Regions from separate parts of the Ruminococcus sp. SR1/5 genome, predicted to be linked through region 3. Evidence: predicted binding sites of a transcription regulator. Region 3 holds the regulator's gene; each other region holds the start of a gene.

Region 1 (9,920 bases), 3.0 Mb from region 3:
TTTGTGATGTGGATGTCATGTGGATGTGACTCTTTAAGAGATGCAGCTGAAATCTTGATGAATCTGCCTGTTGTCTTAAGCTTCTCAATATTTTCTGCTCCACAGTAACCCATACCGGATCTTAAACCACCGATCAGCTGGAATACGGTATCCTCAACGTGTCCTTTATACGCAACACGACCCTCAACACCCTCCGGCACAAGCTTCTTTGCATTCTCCTGGAAATAACGATCCTTGCTGCCATTCTCCATAGCTGCGATAGATCCCATTCCACGATATACTTTATATTTTCTTCCCTGATAAAGTTCGAATGTTCCCGGGCTCTCATCGCATCCTGCGAACATGCTTCCCATCATGCAGACATTGGCACCTGCTGCGATGGCCTTGGTGATATCTCCGGAATATTTGATACCGCCGTCTGCAATGATCGGGATTCCGTAGCTGTTAGCCACTTCATAACAATCCATAACTGCAGTAACCTGCGGAACACCAATACCTGCAACAACACGTGTTGTACAGATAGATCCCGGTCCGATACCAACTTTAACTGCATCTACTCCAGCCTCGATCAGAGCCTTGGTAGCTTCGCCTGTTGCAACATTACCTGCGATTACCTGAAGCTCCGGATATGTTGCCTTGATCTCGCGGACTGCTTTTAAAATGTTTTCTGAATGACCATGTGCAGAATCAATTACGATCACATCTACATTAGCCTTCACAAGCGCATCAACACGCGCAAGCACATTTGCTGTGATGCCAACCGCAGCACCACAGAGAAGTCTTCCCTGTGCATCCTTGGCTGCAAGCGGATACTTGATCTGTTTCTCGATATCCTTGATGGTAATGAGTCCTTTTAAATTAAAGTCATCATCTACAATGGGTAATTTCTCCTTACGGGATTTCGCAAGGATCTTCTTGGCATCCTCAAGTGTGATTCCTTCCTTAGCTGTGATCAGTCCTTCTGAAGTCATGCACTCCTTGATCTTTCTGCTGAAATCTGTCTCAAATTTAAGATCACGGTTTGTGATAATACCTACCAGTTTTCTGCCTTCTGTGATCGGAACACCGGAAATACGGTATTTCGCCATCAGATCATTGGCATCCTTCAGTGTATGCTCTGCTGAAAGATAAAATGGATCGGTGATAACACCGTTCTCAGAACGTTTAACTTTGTCAACCTCTTCTGCCTGTGCCTCAATGGACATATTCTTGTGAATGATACCGATACCACCCTGTCTGGCCATAGCAATTGCCATTCTGTGCTCTGTAACTGTGTCCATTCCCGCACTCATCATGGGGATATTCAGCTTTACTTTCTTGGTTAAATACGTTGAAACATCAACCTGATTCGGAATTACTTTAGAATAAGCCGGAACCAGCAGGACATCATCAAACGTAATGCCTTCACCAATAATAGTACCCATTGCATTTCCTCCCTTTGTGTAAGATATTTTAAATTTGTGAACTAGTGTAACAAAAAACAAGATTCATGTCAATCCAAAAAAACTTTACTCGGTGCAGAATTTTTCATGGTATTGGCAAGTTCATCATCCAGCTCCAGGATCACCTTGCAGGTTTCTCCGCTGTCTCTTACGATCATGGCATAGCGCTTATGATCCTCAATACCTGAGGAAAAGTCTATGGTTTTCATCTTCTGATTTCCGTTGTAATAATCCATTCTGTGGGATTTCAGAGGTGCCACAAGATCAGCCTCCGCAAGCTGAAGTGATTTTACTCTTTTCCTCTTTGACTTGGACATGATCATATCAATATCCAGTTCCCCGTTAACAAACAGATATTCATATTCCAGGTCTGTTTTCGGAATTACAAAATAGCATGCAACACCAAGAGCGATAGCCGGAACCAGAAGAAGTGCATTCAGCACCAGACCTCCCAGAACCATGATCACGGTCAGTGCAATAAGACCGTATTTTATAGCAAGATCCTTCCCTGTCTGTTTCTTCTTTACCAGAAGTTCTGAATATAAGTCACTCATTTGCTTCTTCCTTTCGTAATTTACTGATTTCTTTTGATTATAACACAAAAAGAGAGCCGCGTCCATGACGCAGGCCCTCTCATTTTGTAAATTATTTACCTGCCTGCTTGAAATTACATCATTCCCATTCCCGGGTTTGTTGCCGGAGCAGGAGTATCCTCTTTGATCGTAGAAACTACAGCCTCTGTTGTAAGAAGTGTAGATGCAACACTTGTTGCGTTCTGAAGTGCACTTCTTGTAACCTTTGCAGGATCAAGGATTCCATTCTCAACCATGTTTACATATTTCTCATTCAGAGCATCAAAGCCTGTACCTACCTCAGACTCTCTTACCTTGTTGATGATAACAGCGCCTTCCAGTCCTGCGTTTGCAGCAATGTGGAACAACGGAGCCTCAAGGGCTTTCAGGATCACATAAGCACCTGTCTTCTCATCTCCCTCAAGTGTTGCTGCAAGCTTTGCAACCTCTTTGGAAGCATGGATATAAGCAGAGCCGCCGCCTGCGATGATACCTTCCTCAACAGCTGCTCTTGTTGCTGCAAGAGCATCCTCAAGACGAAGCTTTGCTTCTTTCATCTCTGTCTCAGTAGCAGCACCTACACGGATAACAGCTACGCCGCCTGCCAGTTTTGCAAGTCTTTCCTGAAGTTTTTCTTTATCAAACTCGGATTTTGTCTCCTCGATCTGCGCACGGATCTGAGCAACACGTTTTGCGATGGCATCTTTATCGCCAAGGCCGTCAACGATAACTGTATTCTCTTTTGCAACCTTAACGGATTTTGCACGTCCGAGCTGCTCCATTTTAGCTTCCTTCAGATCAAGACCGAGCTCGTCAGAGATCACCTGTCCGCCTGTCAGGATCGCAATATCCTGAAGCATCTCTTTTCTTCTGTCACCATAGCCAGGTGCTTTAACAGCTACTACCTGGAAGGTTCCTCTCAGTTTGTTAACGATCAGGGTTGTGAGAGCCTCACCCTCAACATCTTCTGCAATAATGAGAAGCTTTGCACCAGCCTGAACAACCTGCTCAAGAAGCGGAAGGATCTCCTGGATGTTGCTGATTTTCTTATCTGTGATCAGAATATACGGATCATCAAGAGTTGCCTCCATCTTCTCCATATCTGTAGACATGTATGCGGAAATATATCCACGGTCAAACTGCATACCTTCAACAAGGTCAAGCTCTGTATGCATGGTCTTGGACTCCTCAACAGTGATAACACCATCCTTGGAAACCTTCTCCATAGCGTCTGCAACCAGCTGTCCAACCTGCTCATCACTTGCAGAGATTGCGGCTACATTAGCGATCTGAGCTTTTCCGTTAATTGCCTGGCTCATGTTCTTGATCGCTTCTACTGCAACATCTGTTGCTTTTTTCATTCCTTTTCTGAGGATGATCGGGTTCGCTCCTGCTGCCAGGTTCTTCATTCCCTCATGTACCATTGCCTGTGCAAGTACGGTTGCTGTTGTAGTACCATCACCAGCTACATCGTTTGTCTTGGATGCAACCTCTTTGATGATCTGAGCACCCATATTCTCGAATCCGTCCTCAAGCTCGATCTCTTTTGCAATGGAAACACCATCGTTTGTGATAAGCGGAGCACCGAAAGATTTGTCAAGTACTACATTTCTTCCTTTCGGTCCAAGTGTTACTCTTACTGTATCTGCAAGTTTATTTACACCAGCTTCAAGTGCTGCTCTTGCTTCTGCGCCGTATTTGATCTCTTTTGCCATGATAAAATGACCTCCTATTTATATTGATATACGATAAGATGTTTATATTATTTAATGATTGCCAGGATATCTTCCTGCTTTACAATAATATAATCAGTTCCATCCATCTTTACTTCTGTTCCTGCATATTTGGAATAGATAACAGTATTTCCGACTTCTACTTCCATTTTTACTTCTTTCCCGTTTACAACTCCGCCAGGTCCAACTGCAATAACCTCTGCCTGCTGTGGTTTCTCCTGTGCCTGTCCCGGAAGCACAATTCCGGATGCTGTTGTCTCTTCTGCTTCAACCTGTTTTAATACTACTCTGTCGCCTAAAGGTACTAACTTCATGATCTATGTTCCTCCTTTATAAGTTCCATCTTCGCCTGCTAGCACTCACTTTATACGAGTGCTAATCACTATGGCTATATTAGTGAATTTCACATATTTTCGCAACCCTTTTAAGATATGGTTTTTCTATATTATTCTGGTTTTATCTCTTTTATACTCTTGTTTTCTCTTGTTTTCTTAATTTCATTATTTATTTTGATTTTATGAAACAGACAAAAAAGAGACTCCCACACTAGCGGGAAGTCTCTTTTGTCACGTTCTTTATCTTATATCAAGCATCTGACAGTGCTGATCACATTATGCCTTCTTGCTTCTCTGTGCTTTTATCTCCTCAAGCTCATCAAAGATCACTTCATTAAGAACTTTAATGTAAGTTCCCTTCATACCGGATGAACGGGATTCGATCACACCTGCACTCTCGAATTTACGCAGTGCATTTACGATCACGGATCTGGTGATACCTACACGGTCAGCGATCTTGCTGGCAACCAGGATACCCTCATCCCCATCCAGCTCATCAAAAATATGGATGATCGCCTCAAGTTCTGAGAAGGACAGTGTACTGAATGCCGATTTAACGATCTGCTGTTTTCTGTCTTCTTCTGCGTTCTCGTCATGAACCGCACGCATCATTTCCAGGCCAACAACTGTTGTACCATACTCGCTGACGATAATATCCTCAATATCATAGGGATGATCATTGCGGTACATGAATAACGTTCCCAGTCTCTCACCTGCAATATCGATCGGATTCACGATTCCCTGATAATTTCCGGGTACATGCTCAAAGCCAAGTGTCTGGAGATTGACATTCTCCTTTGTGGAAAGAACACCAAGAAATCTCTCATTCAATAACGGGTCGATATGTCCGCCGATCTTGTCATCGATCAGCTCTGTGATCTCATCCACACCCGGGCAGATACTGACTCCCAGAACCTTACCTTTCTTACTGAGTACCAGGATATTGGAACTTAAGGTTTCCATGAGCACCTGGCAAATGTCGTTAAACACTACCTTGCTTGAGCTGCTGTTATGCAGAAGCTTATTGATTTTTCTAGTTTTATCTAGCAACTGAACGCTCATTTTTCCTCCTTTCACTTTCGTACCTTGAAAGAAATCGTTTTTCTAGTCTAATATTACACGTTATTCTGGAAATTTACAAGACTTTTTTATATTTTTTATTTTTAACGGGATTTTCTGAAAATTGGTGGAAAAGCATTTATTCAATCAATCTTCATCTTTTGGTTTTTGTTCCACATATCCGCAGGTTTCCTGGCTGCAAACCAGCTTATTTCCCTTTTCGAGCATATAATTACCACATTTCGGACATTTCTTTGCAGAAGGTTTCTGCCAGGACATAAAATCACATTCCGGATTATTCTCACATCCGTAATATTTTCTGCCTTTTTTCGTTTTTTTCATGACAATTTCGCCGCCGCACTTCGGACATGCAACACCGATCTTCTCATAATATGGTTTTGTATTACGGCAGTCCGGAAATCCGGGGCATGCAAGAAATCTTCCATGAGGACCGTACTTGATCACCATGTTGCGGCCACAGTTGTCGCAGATCACATCCGTAACCTCATCCTGTATATCAACTTTCTCAAGCTCTTTCTCAGCCTCATCCACATCATGCTTCAGATCCGGATAGAAGTTACGTACAACCGTTTTCCACTGTACAGTACCTGCTTCCACGCAGTCCAAAAGTCCCTCCATAGTTGCTGTAAAGTTTACATCCACAATACTTGGAAAAGCCTGTTTCATAATATTATTAACAACCTCTCCAAGCTCTGTGACGTAAAGATTTTTCTGTTCCTTGGATACATAGCGTCTGCTGATGATCGTTGTGATAGTCGGCGCATACGTACTTGGACGTCCGATTCCAAGCTCTTCCATAGTCTTTACAAGTGAAGCCTCTGTGTAATGTGCCGGCGGCTGTGTAAAATGCTGCTCCGGCTTCAGTTCTTTCAGCTTCAGCTCCATACCCTTTTCCAGACTTTGACTTAAAACATTGCCCTTTTTGTCATCGCCCTCTTCTGTGTACACAGACATAAAGCCATCAAAGGCAACCTTGGATGCTGCAACCGTAAACACATACTCACCTGCTCCGATCTTGACAGACGTGGTCTCATAACGTGCCGGTGCCATTCTGCTCGCCGCAAAACGTCTCCAGATCAGCTGATATAAACGGAACTGATCCCTGGTCAGGGATTCCTTCACCAGAACTGGTGTCCTCGCAATATCTGTAGGACGGATCGCCTCATGAGCATCCTGTATCTTCTGTCCGTTTTTGATTGCCTTCTCTGTCTGAGAAACATAATCCAAACCATACTGCTCAGAAATATAAGTTCTTGCTGCTGCATCTGCTTCCTCTGAAATTCGAGTAGAATCTGTACGCAGATAGGAGATCAGACCTACCGTACCACTGCCTTTTACATCCACACCTTCATATAACTGCTGTGCCAGGCGCATAGTCTTCTGCGTAGAAAAATTCAGTGTCTTGGCAGCTTCCTGCTGCAGAGTACTTGTGGTAAACGGAAGGGGAGCGTTTTTGATTCTCTCGCCTTTTTTACTTCTGTGATCTCATATTTACAGTCTTCCAGACTTTTCAGGATCTCATCCATTTCCTGACGGTTTCTGATCGGAAGTTTTTTATCTGTTCCATAGAACTTGGCTGTCAACGGTTTCTTCTCACCCTTTACCTGAAATTCACCCTCCAGGCTCCAGTATTCTTCAGGAATGAATGCATTGATCTCATCTTCTCTGTCACAGATGATACGCAGTGCCACAGACTGTACACGGCCTGCACTTAAGCCTCTTTTTACCTTGGCCCAGAGCAGCGGACTGATGGTATAACCTACCATACGATCCAGCATACGCCTTGCCTGCTGTGCATCTACCAGATTCATGTCCAGTTCCCTGGCCTGCTTGATGGACGCCTTAACTGCTGTTTTTGTTACTTCATTAAATGTGATCCTGTGCATCTTTGCAGTATCTGTCTTCAAAGCCTGCATCAGATGCCAGGAAATTGCTTCTCCCTCACGGTCAGGGTCAGTTGCAAGATAGATCTTATCTGCTTTTTTTGCTTCTTTACGAAGTTTTGCAAGAAGCTCACCCTTTCCCCGTATTGTAATATACTTCGGTTCAAAATCATTGTCCACGTCAATACCAAACTGGCTCTTGGGAAAATCCCTCACATGACCGTTGGACGCTTCTACTGTATAATTTGCCCCCAGAAATTTCTTTACTGTCTTCATTTTAGCAGGTGACTCTACTATCACCAGATTTTTGGCCATTTTACCTCTCCTAATCTCATTCTGCCTTCCTGTCCGGCTTAAAAACTCCTGCTAAATCTCCGGGCAAAAAAGCATTTATTCAAGTCTGATATAATACTGTCTCCCGGTTTCCTTCACAAGCCCCATCAAAATAAGCTGTCCCAGGATCCCGGCTGTTTTTCCCGGTGAAAAACCGGTTTTTCTGATAATATGATCCAGATTTTTTGGTCGTAAATCGAGACAACTATACACCAAATCCAAATCCGTTGCAAGTCCTAACTTGCTTTTTTCAGACAAATTTGTCTTTTTTTCACAGATAATCCCCACTCATCCAGAAGTATTTCCGGAGAGTATGCAATTCCTGCTCCGTCGTAGATCAGCTTGTGACAGCCTCGGCTCAGCGCATCATTTACTGCTCCCGGAATGGCGTATACCATCTTCCCCTGTTCCAGTGCACAGGTAGCTGTGATCAGTGATCCGCTCTTTTCTTTTGCTTCCACCACAAGCACCAGATCTGCCAGTCCGCTGATGATCCGGTTCCTTGCCGGAAAATAATATGCCCTGCCTTTGGTACCTGGTTCATATTCGCTGATGATCCCTCCGTTTTTTTCGGGGATTCTCCGGTAAATACCTCTGCTGGATGAAGGATAACAGATGTCCACGCCATTTCCCAGCACGGCAAAGGTCGGGGTACCACCTTCCAGAGCACCCTTGTGGCCCTCAGCATCAATGCCGGCCGCCATACCGCTGATCACCTGTACCCCATGTTCGCTTAAGAATTTTCCGTAATTAAATGCCTGTATCCGTCCGTAAGGACTGCACAGCCTTGCTCCTACAATTGCAGCTGTAGGTTTGTCATCATCCGGAAATCTTCCAATATAATATAATTGTTTTGGCATACCAGGAAGTTCCTGAAGTCTTGCCGGATAAACACTACTGTCCTTCCGGGCACACCGGATCCTTGTTTGCTGTATTTCTTCCATATAAAATACCTTCCTTTTTTCTGTTTTATGACCAGTATTTCTTATCATATGCCCGGTACGTCAGAGCTTCGCAGATATGTTCTTCCTTTATCTTTTCGGAGGATTCCATATCCGCGATGGTCCTGGCCGTTTTCAGGATCTTATGATATGCTCTGGTACTGAATTGAAACTGCTCATATGCCTGCTCCAGAAGTTTGTCTGCCCCTCCCGTCATTACACAGTATTTTTCCAGTTTTCTTCCGTCAAGCTCCCCATTGAAGCAAAATTTTTCCTTTTTGTAACGTTCTCTCTGGATCTCCTGTACTGCTTCCACCCTCTTTCTTATTTGAGCAGAGGATTCCCCTGCAATTTTCTTTTTCATTTTTGAAAAACTCACTGCCGGAACTTCTGTGCAGATATCAATACGCTCCAGGAGAGGCTGGCTGATCTTTCCAAGATAATGCGTGATCTCCCCTGACGTACAACGACATCTGTTCATATCCGGGTAAAATCCGCAGGGACAGGGATTCATCGCTGCCGCCAGCATAAAACTGGCCGGAAAAACATAGGTTCCGGCAGCTCTGGACAGATGGATCTCCTTATCTTCCAGCGGCTGACGCAGGATCTCCAGGCTTTTTCTGGAAAATTCCGGCATCTCATCCAGAAAAAGAACACCTCTGTGTGCAAGAGTGATCTCCCCCGGCCCCGGTATCCTGCCGCCACCTGCCAAAGCCTGAGGGGAACTGGTATGATGCGGACTTCGAAAAGGCCTCTGCCGGATCAGCGGATCTTTTTCCGTGAGAAGTCCTGCCACACTGTATACCTTAGTGATCTCCAGGCTTTCCTCAAATGTCATCTCCGGCATAATGGTCGGCAGACGTCTTGCCAGCATGGTCTTTCCGGATCCTGGCGGTCCGATAAAAAGAATATTATGAAAACCGCTCACTGCGATCTCTGCCGCCCGCCGGGCTCCTTCCTGCCCGCAGATGTCCGCAAAATCAACCTTTGGTATTTCCGGTTTGTTTTCTGTTTTTCTTTTTCCTGATACGCAGCTGTATAAGTGTTTGGGTCTCTCAGACACCGGATCATGTCATTCAGACTTTTTACTCCAAACACCGGCATATCCTTCACCAGATTCCCCTCCCGGATGTTTTCCTCCGGAATAACGCAAAAGCGTAAGCCCAGCTCTCTTGCGCGGATCACCCGAGGCAAAACTCCGGCAACCCCATGGATCTCTCCATTCAGACTGATCTCTCCTACGATCATAACTCCTTCCAGAAGATCCGGTTCCAGAATTCCGGCAGCCGCAAGTACTGCAGCCGCCACAGGCAGATCAAAACCGGCTCCTTCCTTTTTCATATCGGCAGGTGCAAAATTTACAGTTACTTTTTTGGTGGCAGACAAAGCCGGTTGTTCTTAAATGCAGTCCGGACTCTTTCCTGGGCCTCTCTCACCTGGGCAGAGGGAAATCCTACCATAGCAAAAGAAGGCAGACCATCACTGACATCTGCCTCAACCTGGATCTCACGTACTTCCATTCCGTAGATCGCTGCTGATAAAACACTCGCAAACAAATACATTCCTTTCTGCGAAAAAAACGGATCCCGATCTTCCATCTT
Region 2 (9,920 bases), 1.8 Mb from region 3:
TTCCGGCAGGTATTGATACCGGCAAGAGTATCCGTCTGAAAGGAAAAGGCATGCCCGGAACCGGCGGCGGTGAGCCTGGTGACCTTCTTCTGAAGGTTACCGTAGGAACACGTCCTGGCTATGAACGAAAGGGATCGGATGTTTATACCACCATTTCTATTCCTTACACAACCGCTGTTTTCGGCGGTGAAGCCACCGTTCCCACCCTTTACGGAAATGTTATCTGTAAGATCAGGGAAGGTATGCAGTCCGGTTCCAAGATCCGCCTGAGAGGAAAAGGCATTGTTTCCATGAAGAACCCTTCCGTCCGCGGTGATCAGTATGTAACCATTCAGATCCAAGTTCCTCAGAATCTGAATTATTCCGCAAAAGAGAAACTCCATGAATATGCAAAGGCCTGTGGACTGGAACGGAGTAATGCCACCGGATCACATGTAGCATAAAAGTTAAAATAAAAGAGTATCACAAAGCTCATCACTATCAATGAGTTCCTGTGATACTCTTTTTTGATTTTAAAGTAAGATCTGATATAGCTTATGACAGCGTCATATCTCCATCTTTCACCCATCCGAGCTTACGTACAAACATATTGATCAACGGGCAGAGAACTGCCGGGAGAATAAAAGAGATCAGGAAAAGTCCTGCCCAGTCCATAGCTGTAACAGCTGTCTTGGTTCCTTCTGCAATATCATTCATCCATCCTGTATACACACCGATCTGACCTACAAAACCGCAAGTACCCATTCCTGAGGATACAGCAGTTCCGTTCATCTGAAGCCTGAACAAGCAGGTTGCAATAGGTCCTGTGATAGCAGATGTTACGATCGGAGCGATCCAGATCCTTGGATTTCTGACAATATTCCCCATCTGGAGCATGGAAGTTCCAATTCCCTGAGAGACAAGACCACCCCATTTGTTTTCCCTGAAGGACATGACCGCAAAACCTACCATCTGCGCACAGCAGCCCGCTACTGCAGCGCCGCCTGCCAGTCCGGTAAGTCCCAGAGCCGCGCAGATCGCAGCAGAAGAGATCGGCAGCGTTAGTGCGATTCCAACAAATACAGAAACCAAGATTCCCATAAAGAATGGCTGCAGATCTGTTGCCCACATGATCACGCTTCCTACCTTCATGGCAGCTTTTCCAAGAGCCGGTGCCCACCATGCGGAAAGACCTACGCCCACACCGATGGTTACAAGAGGCGTTACAAGGATATCGATCTTTGTTTCCTTTGAAACTGCCTTACCGATCTCAGCTGCAACAATGGCAACAAACAGTACAGCCAGAGGACCGCCTGCTCCGCCAAGTGCGTTGGAGGCAAATCCAACGGTGATCAGCGAAAACAATACCAGCGGCGGGCAATGCAAGGCGTAACCGATGGCTACTGCCATGGCAGGGCCGCTCATGGCAGATGCCAGAGAACCTACTGTATACTGGGTATCATTGACTGTGGCAACTGCCATAGTCAGAAACGGAATGTGAAACTGTGTGCCAATGGTGTTGATGATCGTACCGATCAGCAGGGAACAGAAAAGTCCCTGTGCCATAGCTCCCAGTGCATCGATACCATATCTCTTCAGAGAGATCTCGATATCCTTCCGTTTTAGAAATGCTTTGAATTTTTCCATTTTTAAACTCTCTCCTTACCCTGATCCGCTTCCTGCCGGATCAGTTCCTTTATTTGCAAAAAGCCTCGCTTACTTTCTCAAGTTCCTCGCGGATGGAAATATGCTGCGGACATACTTCCTCACACTGTCCGCATTTTATACATTCATCTGCACGCTTTCTGCCATGACTGGCTACCAGCCAGTCTTCCTGATGCGCTGCGGCGGCTTTATTTCCGTACAATGTCAGATAATTCATTGCTGTAAAAGAACCGGAAATTCCAATTTCCATCGGACAGACCTTTGCACAGTAGTTACAGGTTGTACATGGGATCAGAGGAATTTTGCTCATAGCCTCTCTTGCCTTATCAAGAGTCTCCTTCTCACTGTCAGTAAGGCCATTGAAATCCTTCATAAAGGAAAGGTTATCCTCCATCTGTGCAACATTGCTCATTCCGGAAAGTACGGTGATCACGCCTTCCAGATTTGCCGCAAAACGGATCGCCCAGGATGCTGTGGATGCTTCCGGCTCTGCTTCCTTCAGAAGCTTTTCCACTGCTTCCGGCGGAGTTGCAAGCATGCCGCCTTTTACAGGTTCCATGATAATGACCGGTTTTCCATGTTTTCTGGCTACCTCGTAGCAGGCTCTTGACTGGATCACCGGATTTTCCCAGTCTGCGTAATTGATCTGCAGCTGTACAAATTCCATTTCCGGATGTGCAGTGAGAAGTGCATCCAGCTCCTCCGGTGTGGAGTGGAACGAAAATCCTGCATGTCTGATCAGACCGGCTTCCTTCTGTTCATGGATCCAGTCCCATAAACCGTACTCATCAAAATATTTTGTTCTGTGCTCTCCAAGATTGTGGAGAAGATAAAAGTCGAAATATCCTGCCTTTGTTCTCTCCAGAGATGTTTTAAACTGTGCAAGAGCTTCATCTCTTGTCTTGCAGTTGATCCAGGCTGCCATCTTGGTGGCTAACTGATATTTTTCTTCTCGGATAACGCTCTACCAGCGCTTCGCGGATAGCATCTTCGCTTCCTGCATAAGCCCATGCTGTATCAAAATATGTAAATCCGGCTTCCATAAATTTGTCCACCATGACTTTGGTCTGCTCCACATCGATCACACCTTCTGATTTCTGCGGAAGTCTCATAAGGCCAAAACCAAGTTTTTTGATCTCTTCACCTAAATATGCCATATCTTTCTCCCTTCTTATTACATACCGGAAAATTCCTCATATCATCTGATATATCACCGGATAAGCAATATTTCTGACACAGATATCTCCCGGACCGTTATATTTTTGCCGCAGAGAAACTGCGTTTCTCCTATTATAACGATATTTTTCCTGGTGGTAAACCTTTTTCTTTTACAAGTGTCAAGACAATGCCTGCATTACGTCTGAATTTTTGCAGAAAACAGAAAAACAGCTGCCACACGTTTATCGCACGGCAACTGTCTTTTGTCCTATCAGTTCATCTTTGTTCTTTACACCTCAGATCAAATATTTTAAACTGATATTATCTATAATCATGCATCGAAAGGAGGAAACTCCCATAGAAAACAAACAGGTTCTGAACCGCCAGACCTCATCAAAAGAACTTCATCTTATTTCCTGCGGCTGGGAAAAATGTACACCGGAACAGTCCTACGGCCCTGGTGTCCGGCGATATTACACCATCCATTTTGTGCTGAGCGGACAGGGATATTTCTATATGAACAACCGGAAATATACCTTGAAAGCCGGACAGTGCTTTTTCATTCCTCCTGTGACCAGCTCTCTCTACAAAGCAGAGCCTTCTGATCCCTGGACTTATATCTGGATCTGTTTCAATGGAGAAAATGCTCCCATACTTTGTGAACACTGTCATCTTACTGAAGAAACTCCGGTCCAGCAGCTAAATTCGGTTCTTCCCTATCAGGAAACCATTCTTGAAATGATGGCTCACCCGCAGCTGACGCCCTCCAGTGAAGCCTATATCCAGAGTGGTCTTTACCGGATCATCGCCATGCTGGAGGAAGAATTTCATGCTTCCTACACGACCATGGAATCCAATGAGAATTTTTACATCACACAGGCTGTTGATTACATCAAAAAAAGTCCGCTGCAGAATATCACTGTGACAGATGTTGCTGACTATCTCCATATCAGCCGCAGCCACCTTTACGGACTTTTTAAAAAACATCTTGGAACCACACCCCAAGCATTCCTGACTTCAGCCAAGATCATCAACGCCCGGGAGCTTCTGACCATCACGGATATCCCTGTCTCCAGCGTGGCGTTCTCCTGCGGATATCAAAATCCATTTGCCTTTTCCCGTGCCTTCAAAAAAGAAACCGGCATGACGCCACGGGAATACCGGGAAAAATATCATCATGCCGAGGATCTTCTGGATTGCTGAACCACTTTTCCTGATTTACGGAACAACTACCTTGGCATTATAGTATTCCACCGTAGCATCCATGGTCGGACCTTCGTTGTCAAACCAGTCATAAGTGATAGTTTCGCCGTTTTCTCCCCATACCTCCGGGCAGTCGATTTCTTCCCAGTCAAGCGGAACAAAATGCTCTTCCTGTTCTGATGCACGCAGCATGATCTGATGCAGCTCCTCAAATTCCTCCGGATTCAAAACTCCAGGTTTTGCGGATACAAACAGTGGTGTACCGCTCTTTGCAAGAACGTCTGCCCACTGACGATTTTTCTCCCATGGGATCATTCCGAAAATACCGACACAGTCTGCATCAATATGGTAAAACGTATTGTGCTGCGGAAGACGGAATGCCAGCGTATTTACGCCCATTCGTCTGGTACGCTCCCAGATACGTCCGCTGGTATCGTCACCGGTCCGATTCAGATGCATCAGGCCTGCGCCGAGATGTCCGATGGTATTGCAGCCGATGATCACTGCGTTGTTGCTCCGGGAAGCATCATAAATCTCCTGATAAAGCATTTTTACGATTTCTGCGCTGGTTTTGGTCTGATCATAAAAATGCCATTTCTCCATGGAATTGTCTCTTAAATTCGCCTCAAATCCCCATTTTCCAAAGAGATCAAAGGTAGAAAAATCATGCTTGATCAGCGTGTATCCCCAATCACAGATTCTCTCGATATCTTTACGGATATATTCCAGTGCATCCGGGTGGGACGGATCGAGACAGTCATTATAGGAAATTCTCCACTCATCCGGGATATTCTCATCTTCATTAAGAAGCAGACGGACCCAGATACCCGGGCGGACACCTTTTTTCTCCAGCTTGTCTGCAAGACCTTTCATATCCGGAAATCTGGCATTGCCTTTTGTCCAGGGTCCACCGTTGTATTCATCCAGGCGGTGATGCTCCTGCCAGCAGTCATCAATGACCATGAACGGAGGATTTTTTACACCTTCGGTCAGTTTCAGGATATAATCGGTATCACTTAAGATCTCCTCTTCGGAGCTGTCACCGTAAGCATAATACCAGTTATTGCTTCCATATACCGGAAACTCTGGGAAGATCGGATCTGTACACATTTTTTCACAGAATTTCTGTGCAGTTTCAAAAGTATCTGCTCCTTCTGCTTCCATGCAGACGATCTGTGCGGCACACAGCTTTCTTCCTTTCAGCTGTACTCCTGTATTTCCGCAGCGAACATCCAGAAACAAAGTAATTCCTTTGGTATCCACCTGCCAGCAGCACATAGCAGAAGGACGGACCTTTACGCCAAAGCAGAGAACCTTCTCAGAAAGCTTCGCCAGAAAATACCATGGCAGATAACGGTTTCCGCTCATTCCATGCCATTCCGCATCACCATAGGTACGTTCCCAGGCATCTCCCAGAAATCTGGCTGATTTCGGGATCTTATAGTTCCATCTCAGCTTCACACATCTCACTGCATCCTCGGATGTGACAAATATATCCTCATGTTCACCTGCGTCCTGAAATTCCACAGTAGTTGCACCGGCAGCTACTGTCGTCTGCCCTCCCTGGCACACAAGTCTCTCCTCTTCTGTTTCCACTGTTACATAATCCGGTACCCCAAGCTTAAAATCTGCATATTTTTTCTGCATCATTCTCTCCTCCTGTACTTTTTCATTTACATTTTGCTTTACCTGCATACTCATGAATACTGTCTTTCTATCGTCTGTTCAACTCAGAAGAATGTACGTAAAAATTTTTTTAATATATTTTGTCTATATGCCTTATTATATTGAATTTTTTGGTTTTTTCTATGCTTTAAAGTTATTATAACATTGCAGAATGTTCAATCTGCATAAGCTTTTCAGTCCTTGTCCGATTCGCTTTTTAACGTAAGAACATAAAGGGCTAAAGATGGAAATTAGTTTTTCATTTTACGGGACACAAATTCTTCACAATTTTTTAGCACTCGCCTCTTGACTTTGCTAACAACAAGTGTTATATTACATATAGAACAAAGGAGAAGATAAAAAAGAACTTCCAGATGTTCAGAATAAAACCAAACGATCACCACTGCGGAATAACCCGAAGTGGTAACTATATACCGGCAACAGTTGGATTTCTTGATCCACCGGAACGGCTTTTCAATTTGAAAGGAGAAATGACTTATGATGTTCCCGAGTGTATTTGGAGAAAACTTATTTGATGACTGGATGGATGATTTTGGATTCAGAGATAATTTCTTTAGCGGAAAGAACCCTCTTTATGGCAAACATGCAAAAAATATCATGAAAACTGATGTACGTGAAACAGATAAAGGCTATGAGCTGGATGTAGATCTTCCAGGATTTAAGAAAGATGAAGTACAGGTACAGCTGAAGGATGGTTATCTTACCATCTCTGCTGCCAAGGGTCTTGACAAAGACGAGGAAGACAAGAAAGGCAATTATATCCGCCGTGAACGTTATGCCGGCAGCACAAGCAGAAGCTTCTATGTTGGTAATGGTGTAAAAAACGAAGATGTCCATGCAAAATTTGAGAACGGTGTTCTGAGACTTTCTATTCCGAAAAAAGCAGCTGAAGAGATTGAAGCTGATAAATATGTATCTATTGAAGGCTGACATCGACTCACTCTCACAGGAGGAGAATCCATAAGGATTCTCCTCCTCTTTTTTATACGCAATAATACATATGACACTCTCTTTCCAATTTACTACGTACTCACAAGTACTTTCACTCTATAGTAATGATCCTATTGTCAAAGTTTTCATGATATTGGATATTTTTTAACAAATACGCTTGATTTTTTGAATATTTTTTATATATTTTGCATTATATTATTTCATTTTTTTGAAATTAATGGTATAATATGCACAGCTAATCGGATATTTGCAATCCGCATTCGGTTAAATAAATCTGTTTCGTAATCCTTCAGGATAATTCTCCTGAACAACCACGTAAAACACGATCACGACAGGAGGTTTTTATTATGGATCAGGACAACATCATAAAAATTTATGCACGCACTGACAACCGCATACAGCTTAAAATGATTCCGGGACACTTCGTAACATCCCAATCCCATATCACACACTACCTGGATCTCACTACTATGAAATCCAGATGCGCTGAAGCACAGCGTATTGCATCCGCTCTCGCAGCAAATTACGAAGCATCCATTCCGGTAGACACCATCGTCTGCATGGACGGACTTGAAGTGATCGGTGCTTATCTCGCCGAAGAACTGACCAAAGCCGGCGTCCTTTCCATGAACGCACACCAGACCATCTACGTCATCACCCCTGAGTTCAACAGCACCGGGCAGATGATCTTCCGCGACAACTATGAACCAATGATCAATGGAAAAAACATCCTCATCCTAAATGGCTCCATCACCACCGGATCCACATTGAACCGAGCTATCGAAAGCGTTCTGTACTATGGCGGTAAGATCCGCGGCGTGGCAGCCATCTACAGCAGTGTAGACAGTGTAGCCACACTCCCTGTCCACTCTATCTTTCAGGCCAGAGACATCCCGGACTATCACTCCTACCGCTCTGACAACTGCCCACTGTGCAAAAACCGCCAGAAGATCGATGCTATTGTCAGCAGTTACGGATATTCTGTATTATAAGATTCAGATCAATCAACGAATCCCCCATGGATAGCAAAACCAGTGGGGGATTCTCTTTATCTTTTCTTATTATAATTGATATTCTCTATACATGGCTTCACGCATTTCTTTATCTGTAACAACCTTCTGAATCTCATTACCACGATTATCAAGTATAAGCCTGTTGATCAGAACACTAAGTCGTTCTTCCCCCTGGGCCATTCCCTGAGCTATTCCCTGAGCCATTCCCTGGGCCATTCCCTGAGCCATTCCCTGAGCCATTCCCTGTTCTCGCCCCAGTGCTTCAGCCTGTTCCTTAGCTTCCGCCATCAGTCTTGCCCTTTTCTCAGATTCCAGTTCCAGAACATGTCCACCCATAATCTCACCTATTCCTTTCCGGACTTTCTCCTCATTTCTGAAAATATGATCAGATATCCGAGTTATCAGTCCAATCAGATCACTGAACAGTTCAGACCTTCCAGATTCAGTGATCTCTACCTCCAGTTTACTCCGGATCACTTCATATTCATTCAGTAATTCCTGAAAAAGTTGTGGATTCTCACTCATCTCATGCCCTCTTTTTTCATATCGCATGATATAAAAAGGAAGCAGCATAAGAAGACTCTTTTCAAATATCTTATCTTTTGTATAATTCTCTACTTTAATGGCAGGCACTCTGTACAAATGACATCCCCCATCCGGAAAAACCACATCCACTTCCAGAAAATCCGGCGTATTCCTACTATTCCTCAGATACAACACACAAGAACGTGGAAACTCCATCCGATACCTCCGTCCCTGCTTTCTGGCAAACTCAACAGCAGTTGCAAAATCATACTCTATCATCCGTACAGCCATTGTCGTGTCATCCGTACTCTGACATTCTATATGATAAATCCTGTTTCCGATCAACAGTCGCGAATCCGTAATAATCTCACCATCCACCCGCTGATACTCATTACGCAGTTGCACAATCTCCACATCAGCCGGGTATGATGTATGAAAAACATCATTGATCAAAGGCACGACCAGAAACGTCATTTTCTCCATCATAGTACGAAAAACATCATCAAAAATCGTATTATCTCTCAAACAATACTCCTTCTGGTATATACAATTATACCATCAACCAAACACTTCAGAAACCCTGTATACAGTTTTTATAAATATTTTTGAAAAAACGCTTCAGACATTGAAGCAAAAAGAAACCAAATAAATGGATAGATCTTATAAGATATACAAATCATACCACACATCCCACCACAACACCACAAAAACCCATCTCCAAATTTCGACACCACCTTCCAGCGTCCAGCAACGCACCGACGCTCACAACCTCCCTAACAAACACATAGAATCTCAAGCGTCCAAACTACAAGCGTCCAGCAACGCACCGACATTCACAACCTCCCTCCAAACCACAAGGAATCTCAAGCTTCCAAACTACAAGCGTCCAGCAACGCGCCGACGCTCACAACCTCCCCGGCAAACCACAAGGAAACTCAGCCTTTCCTCCCAGCCATCCAGCGCAGCGCTGATGGCTCATCCAACTCCCGTCAGACCACTCTATCCCTCCCACCATGACCGCACAGTGTGAGGTTTGCAGCAGAAGTCCGGGTGCTTTGGAGTGAGCCTTGGTCCATACTTAGCGTCTGAGGTGGTTCACGGAGAGGTACCCGGCGGCCACAAGCCGCAGGGTAAGGCCCATCTGTCTGAGCCAGGTACGCATCAGCGTACATGGCGAGTTATGGGCCGGCCGCTCCGTGAGACACCTCAGACGCTTAGTATGACCAGGCGAAACGACGGCACCCGGACTTCTGCTGCAAATCTCACACGTCCGTCCGCGTCATCTTGCCCCCACCAAACACCTGTGCTATAATCAAACTAATTAAAAAACCGAGGTAAACCACACATGAACAAAAAGAAATCGCAGAAATAAAAAACAATTCACCCCTGACCGCTGCTCCATCACCCGCATCTGCGGCTGCTACGTAGACGGTGAAAAAACAAAAAACCGAACTCAAAGAAGCCTTCTTATCCTTATCAGAGGAAGAAACCTTCAAATACTTCGACATCTTCCGAAAAACCCTCACCGGCACCATCGGAAAAAACCTCATCAACATGGAATTTCCTCTGGATCAGGAAACCGAAGGCGGAACCCAAAACTTCCTCATGAAACTCCGCAAAAGCAAACTCACCGACGACACCCTCACCGAAGCCTTCTACGACAGAATCATAGAAAACTACGACTACGGTGAAAACTACTACATCATCCTCATCCACGCAGTCTACGACATCCCCGGCAAA
Region 3 (9,920 bases):
GAAACTGTGCTTTGGAAATTCCGGATAAATTCAGTGAGGATGTATTTTTTGCTGCAATCTCTCCGTGATCTGTGAGAATGTAGCTGTATATGCGGGAATCCAAAGCAGCAGGCTGCAGATAAGTGGTAAGCTCTGAGGTGTCCAGAGCAATGCCGTAGGCGTATTCCAGAATACCGGTGGCCTGATTTTTCAGTGCCCGGACGCAGAGGATCACATCGGCAGATGATTTTTTTGTGGACAGTATTTTAGGCAGAGGCATATTGGAAACCGGTATCCAGACAGAGGAAAAGCCTGAACCGGAAACAATATTTTTATCCAGACCATATGCAGAAAGCTCATCTGTGGAAAAGAAGTACAGGCTTTCTTTTGAACCGAGCTGATCGGGCTGCAGAAAAACATATATATGGAAGAAATCGAATGTGGATTTATACAGCGAAATATTGTTTTTTACAGTGGTGAATTTTTTCAGTGCATCTACCTTATTAGAGGAAGGCTGATTTAGGGAGTACATTTGAAACTGTATGGTATCTGCTACATTTTCAACCTGACCGAGGCGGTCGTTCAGCTGAGAGACCAGCTGCTTGTCAGTCATTACGGCAGAATCGATGATACGATCTCTGGCAATGTTATAGGAAATGTGATAGCTGATGAAGGTCAGGGAAATCAGAGGTACCATAGTTGCGATCAGAAATGCGAGCAGGAGCTTATAGCGAAATGAGGAAAAAATGGGTGGGATACATTTGTGGAATTTCATAGTACATACTCTCCTTTATGTCGAAAACAAATTAATGAAACCGAATCCAGCTGTGAAAAAAGCCGTTACAAATATAGATTATATAAAAGGATTATAAAAATTAACAACAAAAATACAAGAGAACGAAAAATAATATAAAGAAATCATAAAATATTGTATTTAGAATGAGGGGGCTCTCTGGTATCCTTAAACCATCAAAAACAGGTGTGGACAAACACGAAAATGTCCAGAAAGGAAGAAAGATATGAAGAAAAAAGTAATGAGTGCAGTTTTGGCAGCAGCGATGGTTGTGGGTATGGCAGGTAACGTGGTTACTGTTTCCGCAGAGGAGAAATATGATCTTACCTTATACAGCATCGACACCACAGACCCGGATTTTGAGGACTGGCTTGCAAATGTGGAAGATGCTACGGGCCTGAACATTAATGTAATTGCGGCACCTACAGATACAGATACCCGTCAGCAGAAGATCACCACAATGCTTTCCACAGGAGATGCTTCCGTGGATGTCATTCAGATCAACGATGAGATGAGTGCGGCATTTAAAAATTCCGGATGGCTGGAAGGACTGAATGATACAGTAATGACAGATGATATCGCTGATCAGTTTGCCCAGGGATATGTAAAGAATATGATCACAGATAAGGACGGAAACATTATCGGTGTTCCAGGCTATACAGGATATTTTGCATTCTGGGTAAATCAGGAGATCATGGATGAGGTCGGAATCAAATCCATTGATACAAAAGAGGATTTCATGAAGTATATGAAGGCTGTTTCCAAGGACGGAAGATTCGGCTACGGCGGTTCCTGGGAGAAAACTTATGCATTTAACGAGCTTGCACAGTTTGTAAACATGTTCGGCGGCGATTATTTTGACTGGACCAAAGAGGAAAACAAGGAAGCAGTTCAGTTCCTCCACGATCTGGTTGCTGATAAAGAAACATCCATCGAGCAGATCGCTGATAAATATGAGCAGATGAATCCGAAGATCAATGACGGAAAATACGGATGCTGGTTCATGTGGGGCCTTGGAACAGATTATGCAAAGGCAGATATGCTTGGCGCAGATAAGATCCACATGGAAATGGTACCGGATTTCAGCGGCAAGGGAGAGCGTGCGATCTTTACAGATTCCTGGAGCTATGTTCTCAACAAAGCATCCAAGAATAAAGATGCAGCTGTGAAATTCCTCCAGTATATGGCTGATGAAGGCGGAATGGAAGCTTCCTATAAAGCATTTGACAGATATCCTGCAAGAAAGGATGTTGCAGAGAAGGTAGTTCCGGATTCTGACCCGGCAAAAGAAATGTACAGCAGATATGCAAATGAATGCAATGTACAGGGACGTCCGATGGTGGCACAGACAATGGAATTTATCAGCGATATGGGAACAATCTTCCAGTCCTGTATGAAAGACGAGATTACAGTTGATGAGTTCTGCAAGAAGGCTCAGGATGTGGTAGATATGTATAAGTAAAAGATATAAAAAACAGCAATGTAAAGCAGAGGTAAAAGTCTGCTTTACATTGCTTGATGAACAGGGAGGAAAGTTCCATGACAATAAGCAAAAAAATATGAAGTGGATACCATGGCTTTTGATCCTGCCGGTTGTACTGATTCGAGGTTTTACAACAGTATATCCCATTCTGATGACTGTGAAAAACAGCTTCTTTAATATCAGTATCCTTGCAGGTATCAATGAATTTATAGGCTTCAAGAATTACCTGAAGGTATTTTCTGATCCTAAAGTGCTCACATCGATCAGCTTTACGGCAATATTTGTGGTTGCTTCCATGATCTTTCATGTGATCCTCGGAGTTATCCTGGCACTGATCCTGAATATGAAATTCAAAGGCCGCCGTTTTCTGAGGACCATCGTGCTGATCCCGTGGGCTATGCCTGCAGTAGTAGCCGGTATGGCTGCAAAATGGGCATTTAACAATGATTATGGTCTGATCAATGATTTTATCCGCTGGTTTGTACCGGGTTACCAGAACAGCTGGCTGATCAATACAGGTACTGCAAGAGCAGCGGTAATTGCAATGGACCTGTGGAAGGACCTTCCGTTCTTTGCAATTCTTGTACTTTCCGGACTTCAGTTTATTTCCGGCGATATCTATGAGGCAGCAAAGGTAGACGGTGCAAACGGGATCCAGAGCTTTTTCCGGATCACACTTCCGCTGATCGCAAAAAATGTCCTGACTTTATGTATTCCGTTCACACTCTGGAGACTGACAACCTTCGATCTGGTTTATTCCATGACATCTGGAGGCCCTGGAGAGGATACTGCGCTGATCGCATACAGAATCACAACAGAAGCATTTACAAATCTAAACGTAGGATATGCTTCGGCGCTGGCTATGCTGCTGTTTGTTGTAATGGCGATCTTCAGCTGGCTGAATATACGTGTTATGAATAAGTTTGACAGTTAGGGGGAATTATCGTGAAGAATACAGGAAAATATAATGTTTATCATGGAGTGGTAGCCGTTGGAAGATGGGTTCTGTTTGCAGTTGTGGCTTTTCTGATCCTGTTCCCGGTTTACTGGATCTTTATTTCTTCGATCACACCGTCAGGAGAACTGTTTAAAACACCGATCGATTATCTTCCGGATCATCCCACACTGGAAAGCTATAAATTTCTGATACAGAATGTAGGACTGCTTTCAAAGATCGGAAATACAGTTCTGATCGTAGGCATTACACTTGTGATCAGTACCGTGCTGTGTGCAATGGCTGCCTATGGCTTCTCAAGATTTAACTCAAAGGGAGTTTCTGTTGCATTTGCGTTTGTTCTGGCTACCATGCTGATCCCTGAGGTTGTCACAGCCCGCCCGCTGTATGAGTTTATGCAGAAGGTAAAGCTGTATGATACATATCCGGGACTTATCCTTCTTTATATCAGTACCGTTATACCGTTTACGGTTCTGATCCTCAGAAACTTTGTCGGTGAGATCCCGATCTCACTGGAGGAGGCAGCTGCTATTGACGGCGCATCTTTTTCACAGAGACTGTTTACGATCGTTCTGCCGCTGATGAAGCCGGCAATCGCTACGGTTTGCATTATCAACTTTATTACCTGTCTGAATAACTTTTTCACACCGTTGTTTTATTCAAATGGTATTCAGGTACTTTCTGTTTCCATCGTACAGCTTCCGTTACGTGACAACATGTATGGAGTTCCGTGGGATCTGGTCAGCGCCATGGGATGGATCATCCTTCTTCCGATCATTATCTTTGTAGCTGTTTTTGAGAAACAGATCATGGATGGTATCATGGCAGGTGGAGTAAAAGCGTAAATATAATATTTTTAATTTCCAAAAGAGAGGAGAAAACAGATATGTATCAGGCATTTACAGGCGGACTGGGAGGGATCGCACTTGCAAAGCATGGAAAAAGCCGTGCGATCAACGCAGAAAATCCTCATGGAGAAAAAGGCAGAGGCGGTATGGCTGCAAGTCATCTGGGACCGTCCAGAAAAGGAAGCCCGTGTCTCAGGGATATTGAGCCGGGAACTGTGGTAACTCTGGCAGAAATGGAAGGACCGGGACAGATCAATCATATCTGGATCACCGTTGATAACAAGACTACAGAGGCAGATTGCTTTGTACTGAGAGATCTTGTAATCCGTATGTACTGGGATGACGAGGAAACTCCTTCCGTGGAAAGTCCTCTGGGTGATTTCTTCTGCTGCGGATTCGGAAGGGAATGTTTTGTAAATTCTGTTCCGGTGGCTGTTGTTCCAAACAGGGGCTTTAACTGCTATTTCCCGATGCCGTTTAAGAAGAAAGCAAAGATCACACTGGAAAACCAGCATGCAAATAAAATCCCGGCTTTCTTTTATCAGGTAGATTACTGTCTCTATGATGAGCTTCCGGACGATATTGCTTATTTCCATGCGCAGTGGAGAAGGGAACGGTTGACAGAAAAACAAAAGATTATACAATTTTGGATGGAGTAAAAGGAAAAGGCCATTATATAGGAACCTACATGGCACTTACCACACTGGAACGTTACTGGTGGGGCGAGGGAGAAATGAAGTTTTATATTGACGGAGATGAGGAGTATCCGACCATCTGTGGAACAGGAACGGAAGATTACTTTGGTGGTTCCTGGAGCTTTGCCAAACAGGTGGATGGAAAAACCGTGGAACAGAATTATAACACGCCGTATCTGGGATATCCGTATTATTCTGCCCATGACGAGCTGATCCACAATTTTTATCATAATGATGACTGCCCGCCAATGAGAGGCTTTTACAGATGGCATTTACAGGATCCAATCTGCTTTGAAGAGGATCTTCGCGTTACGATTCAGCAGATAGGCGTCGGATACCGTGGCCTGTTTGAACGACAGGATGATGTGGCAAGTGTAGCGTACTGGTATCAGACACTTCCTCATGCACCGTTCCAGCCGTTGATGTCAAAAGAGGATAGATGGCCCAGATAAAAAGGGTGGTAGAGATTGAAAAAACAGGTATTTTGCGGGGTATTTGCCCTGGCTCTGGCAGTGACAGGATGTGGAGTCCAGAAGAAGGAGGCTGCATCTGATATTGTGCCGGAGAACAGACAGGAACTGACGATCCTTCATGTGGATGCAGGCACAGAAGGCTTTGATTCTTTTATCAGCCAGGCGGAAAAAGATCTTGGAATAAAGATCCATATTGAAAAAATGTCCGGCCAATGCGGACAATCGCCAGGCCAAAATAGCAACTCTTCTGACATCAGGAGATGATTCTGTTGATCTGATCACAGTAAATGATGAGATGATATCCGAATTTAAACATAAGGGATTTCTTCTTCCGCTGGAAGATACGGTTATGACAGAGGAGACAGCGGCGAATTTTCTGCAGGAATACCTGAAAGAAATATGCATGTCAGACGGACATATTTTTTCGGTACCGTTCAGGATGGATATCATGGCATTCTGGGTGAATCAGGAATTGCTGGATCAGGCTGGTCTGGACAGACTCTCCGGTCTCAGTGATCTTGAGATCCTTCAGAAAAAGCTTCAGAATACGGGAAAATATGCATACGGGGATGCATGGGAGATTTCCTACATATATAACAGTATCAGCGAGTATGTCAATTTTTTCGGAGGAGATTATACAGACTGGACGAATCCGAAAACCAGAGAAGCGGCAGAATATATGAAGCGAATGCTGGATACAGGGATGATATCAGAGGAGAATCTGATCGACCAGCATGATCAGCTGAATGAAAAATTTATAAACGGCCAGTATGGATGTATGTTCATGTATACCGGTGCGTTGAGGACCTTTCAGAATGCAGGCGTATATGGAAAAGATAAGATCCATATGGCACTATTGCCGGAATTTGCCAAGAAGGTGACCAATATCGCAACCTGGCAGTATGTACTGAATAAAAATTCTGATCATAAAGAAGCAGCTCTGAAGTTCCTTCAGTATGTGTCCGGATATGAGGCAAGCAAAAATTACGGACAGCTGACCAAAATGTGTCCGGCAAGACTGGATGTGATCGAGGATAAGAATTTTGATCTGGATGGCATTGAAATGATCCGGCAATATCTGAAAGATTATAAGCTGAAAGCAAGACCACTGTGTGCCGATTCCATAGAAGCTATTTCGGCTATGGGTACGGAATTTCAGAAATATGTGCTGGGACAGAAAACAGAAGCGGAATTTTTTGCCGGGGCACAGAAATGCATAGACCAGTATTACAAAAAAGCATCGTACTGATGCTTTTTTTGTTGCGAAAAAATAAGAACTTTTTTTCAAAACATATTGACAAATATTTTACATGGTGATATCTTAAAGACTGTAGATGTTAGCACTCCACTAAAATGAGTGCTAACAGATATAAAAAAGAATCAACATCCGTCAGGAAAGAATAAAAAGGAAAGGAGATGGATTCATGGAAGAGGTGTTGAATGAGCGCAAGCAAAAAATCTTAAAAGCAATCATCAAGACCTATATGGAAACCGGAGAACCGGTTGGTTCCAGGACCATTTCCAAGTATGCGGATCTCAATGTCAGTTCCGCAACGATCCGAAATGAAATGTCAGACCTGACAGATATGGGCTATATCGTCCAGCCTCATACCTCAGCAGGAAGGATTCCTTCAGATAAGGGCTACAGACTTTACGTCAATGAGCTAATGAAGGAGAAGGAAGCGGAGGTCGCAGAGCTGCGAGATCTGATCATTGAGAAGACAGATAAGATGGATAAGGTGCTTAAGAAGGTTGCGAAGGTTCTTGCTTCCAATACCAACTATGCTACCATGGTTTCCGTTCCGCAGTACAGCGGCAACAAGATCAAGTTCATCCAGCTGTCGAGGATGAGCGAGCTTCAGCTTGTGGCAGTGGTTGTCAGTGACAACAACACAGTCCGGAACCAGATCATCAATCTGGATGAGGAAATGGACGACCAGACGATCCTGAAACTGAATCTTCTTCTTAACACCAATCTCAATGGGATCCCGATCCAGGATATCAACCTTGGGATGATCGCCAGACTGAAGGAACAGGCAGGCAGCCACAGCGGTGTGGTGGCAACGGTTCTGGATGCAGTGGCAGCCACCATTCATGTGGAAGAGGAAGATATGGAGATCTATACTTCAGGTGCAACTAACATCTTCAAGTATCCGGAGCTTGCCGATAAAGAGAAGGCAACGGAGCTGATCTCCGCATTTGAGGAGAAGCATGAACTTGCCGATCTTGTAAAAGAACAGATGTCAGATGGAGAGAATACAGGAATCCAGGTTTACATCGGTGATGAGATGCCAATCCAGACCATGAAGGACTGCAGCATTGTAACTGCCAGATATGAACTGGGAGACGGAATGTACGGAACCATCGGGATCATCGGTCCCAAACGAATGGATTATGAGAATGTAGTGGACAGTCTGAAGGAACTGAAGAATCATCTGGATGACGTTTTGAAAAAGAAGAAAACTTAGAAAGGCGGTAGAAAAAAAGTGTCGGAGGAAACAAAGAAAACATCCGAAGAGCAGGAAGCGGAGAAGGAAATCCCCGTAACTGACGGAGATCAGGAAGAAGAAAACCTGACACCGGAGGGAGAAGATCTGCCGGAGGAAGAAAACAATACTCCAGGCGAAGAAGCTGCCTCAGAGGATAAAAAAGAAGAAAAATCAAAAACTTCCTTCTTCGGAAAGAAGAAAAAAGATAAATCTGAGCAGAAGGTGGAGGAACTTACCGATCGCCTGAAGCGTACCATGGCTGAATTTGACAATTTCCGTAAAAGAACGGAAAAAGAAAAATCCAGTATGTACATCATCGGAGCAAAAGAGATCGTTGAAAAGATCCTGCCGGTTGTGGATAACTTCGAAAGAGGTCTTGCACAGGCACAGGAAGGCGATGCTTTTGCAGATGGAATGAAAATGATCTACAAGCAGCTTACCACAACACTGGATGAGCTTGGTGTGAAGCCGATCGAAGCAGTGGGAAAGGAATTCAACCCGGATTTCCATAATGCAGTGATGCATGTGGAGGATGAAGAGGTTGGAGAGAACATCGTGGTGGAAGAATTCCAGAAGGGTTACACCTACAAGGATTTCGTAGTACGCCACAGTATGGTAAAGGTTGCGAACTAACTGACAACAAACTTTATTTTAACAGATACAGACTAAAACAGGAGGAAAAAATCATGGGAAAGATTATTGGTATTGACTTAGGTACAACAAACAGCTGTGTAGCCGTAATGGAAGGTGGACAGCCGACAGTTATCGCAAATACAGAAGGCGCAAGAACAACACCATCCGTTGTAGCATTCACAAAAACAGGAGAGCGTCTGGTAGGTGAGCCTGCAAAACGTCAGGCAGTTACAAATGCAGACAGAACGATCTCCTCTATCAAAAGAGAGATGGGTACCGATTACCGTGTAACCATCGATGACAAGAAATATTCTCCACAGGAGATCTCCGCAATGATCCTTCAGAAACTGAAAAAGGATGCAGAGGCATATCTTGGTGAGAAAGTAACAGAGGCAGTTATCACAGTTCCGGCTTACTTCAACGATGCTCAGCGTCAGGCTACCAAAGATGCAGGTAAGATCGCAGGTCTTGATGTAAAACGTATCATCAACGAGCCTACAGCAGCAGCTCTTGCATATGGTCTTGACAATGAGAAAGAGCAGAAGATCATGGTATACGACCTTGGCGGCGGTACATTCGATGTATCCGTGATCGAGATCGGTGATGGTGTTATCGAGGTTCTTTCCACAGCTGGTAACAACCGTCTTGGTGGAGATGACTTTGATAAGAAGGTCACAGATTACATGCTTTCCGAGTTCAAGAGAACAGAGGGCGTAGACTTAAGCAACGATAAGATGGCTCTTCAGAGACTGAAAGAGGCAGCTGAGAAGGCTAAGAAAGAGCTTTCTTCTGCAACAACAACAAACATCAACCTTCCGTTCATCACAGCTACAGCTGAGGGACCGAAGCATTTCGATATGAACCTTACAAGAGCTAAATTTGATGAGCTGACACATGATCTTGTAGAGATGACTGCAGAGCCGGTTCGCCGTGCACTGTCTGATGCAGGTATCACAGCTTCCGAGCTTGGCCAGGTACTTCTGGTTGGTGGTTCTTCCCGTATCCCGGCTGTACAGGATAAGGTAAGACAGTTAACTGGCAAAGAGCCAAGCAAGAACCTGAACCCGGATGAGTGTGTTGCACTTGGTGCTTCCGTACAGGGTGGTAAACTTGCAGGTGATGCAGGTGCCGGTGATATCCTTCTTCTGGATGTTACCCCACTGTCACTGTCCATCGAGACAATGGGTGGTATCGCAACTCGTCTGATCGAGAGAAATACTACAATTCCTACAAAGAAGAGCCAGATCTTCTCCACAGCAGCAGATAACCAGACAGCTGTAGATATCAACGTTGTACAGGGTGAGCGTCAGTTCGCGAAAGACAACAAATCCCTCGGCCAGTTCCGTCTGGATGGAATCCCGCCAGCACGTCGTGGAGTTCCGCAGATTGAGGTAACATTTGATATTGATGCCAACGGTATCGTTAATGTATCCGCTAAAGACCTTGGAACAGGTAAAGAGCAGCACATCACAATCACAGCTGGTTCCAATATGTCCGATTCCGATATCGACAAAGCTGTCAAAGAAGCAGCTGAGTTCGAGGCTCAGGATAAGAAACGTAAAGAGGCTATCG

Evidence for each region. The regulator HrcA, encoded in region 3, represses chaperone genes, less so after heat shock. The targets are predictions, from matches to a motif close to TGTTAGCACTCNNNNNNNNNGAGTGCTAACA.
Region 1: a site for HrcA is predicted at 4,098-4,128, ahead of groES (co-chaperone GroES). Genes of this name have one in related genera too.
Region 2: a site for HrcA is predicted at 5,961-5,991, ahead of CK1_RS06710 (Hsp20/alpha crystallin family protein). Genes of this name have one in related genera too.

The regions. Positions count from the first base shown of each region.
Region 1 covers NC_021014.1:36,064-45,983, reverse strand. The annotation lists gene guaB (IMP dehydrogenase) at 1-1,424, opposite strand, end outside; gene CK1_RS00245 (DUF6106 family protein) at 1,493-1,996, opposite strand; gene groL (chaperonin GroEL) at 2,110-3,729, opposite strand; gene groES (co-chaperone GroES) at 3,777-4,061, opposite strand; gene codY (GTP-sensing pleiotropic transcriptional regulator CodY) at 4,359-5,144, opposite strand; partial or broken gene topA (type I DNA topoisomerase) at 5,289-7,360, opposite strand; gene CK1_RS00220 (hypothetical protein) at 7,436-7,591, opposite strand; gene dprA (DNA-processing protein DprA) at 7,615-8,322, opposite strand; gene CK1_RS17710 (YifB family Mg chelatase-like AAA ATPase) at 8,348-9,289, opposite strand; partial or broken gene CK1_RS17705 (magnesium chelatase domain-containing protein) at 9,244-9,779, opposite strand.
Region 2 covers NC_021014.1:1,291,989-1,301,908, reverse strand. The annotation lists partial or broken gene CK1_RS18805 (DnaJ C-terminal domain-containing protein) at 1-443, shown strand, start outside; gene CK1_RS06730 (PTS sugar transporter subunit IIC) at 535-1,626, opposite strand; partial or broken gene CK1_RS06725 (aldo/keto reductase) at 1,676-2,801, opposite strand; gene CK1_RS06720 (AraC family transcriptional regulator) at 3,136-4,005, shown strand; gene CK1_RS06715 (glycoside hydrolase family 36 protein) at 4,021-5,655, opposite strand; gene CK1_RS06710 (Hsp20/alpha crystallin family protein) at 6,169-6,621, shown strand; gene CK1_RS06705 (type I phosphoribosyltransferase) at 6,990-7,634, shown strand; gene CK1_RS06700 (FliH/SctL family protein) at 7,704-8,705, opposite strand; gene CK1_RS06695 (DUF4317 domain-containing protein) at 9,612-9,920, shown strand, end outside.
Region 3 covers NC_021014.1:3,061,398-3,071,317, forward strand. The annotation lists gene CK1_RS15380 (sensor histidine kinase) at 1-754, opposite strand, end outside; gene CK1_RS15385 (ABC transporter substrate-binding protein) at 999-2,234, shown strand; gene CK1_RS15390 (carbohydrate ABC transporter permease) at 2,332-3,189, shown strand; gene CK1_RS15395 (carbohydrate ABC transporter permease) at 3,201-4,055, shown strand; gene CK1_RS18930 (glycoside hydrolase family 172 protein) at 4,097-4,717, shown strand; gene CK1_RS18935 (glycoside hydrolase family 172 protein) at 4,705-5,205, shown strand; gene CK1_RS15405 (hypothetical protein) at 5,221-5,490, shown strand; gene CK1_RS15410 (ABC transporter substrate-binding protein) at 5,420-6,475, shown strand; gene hrcA (heat-inducible transcriptional repressor HrcA) at 6,651-7,694, shown strand; gene grpE (nucleotide exchange factor GrpE) at 7,713-8,348, shown strand; gene dnaK (molecular chaperone DnaK) at 8,402-9,920, shown strand, end outside.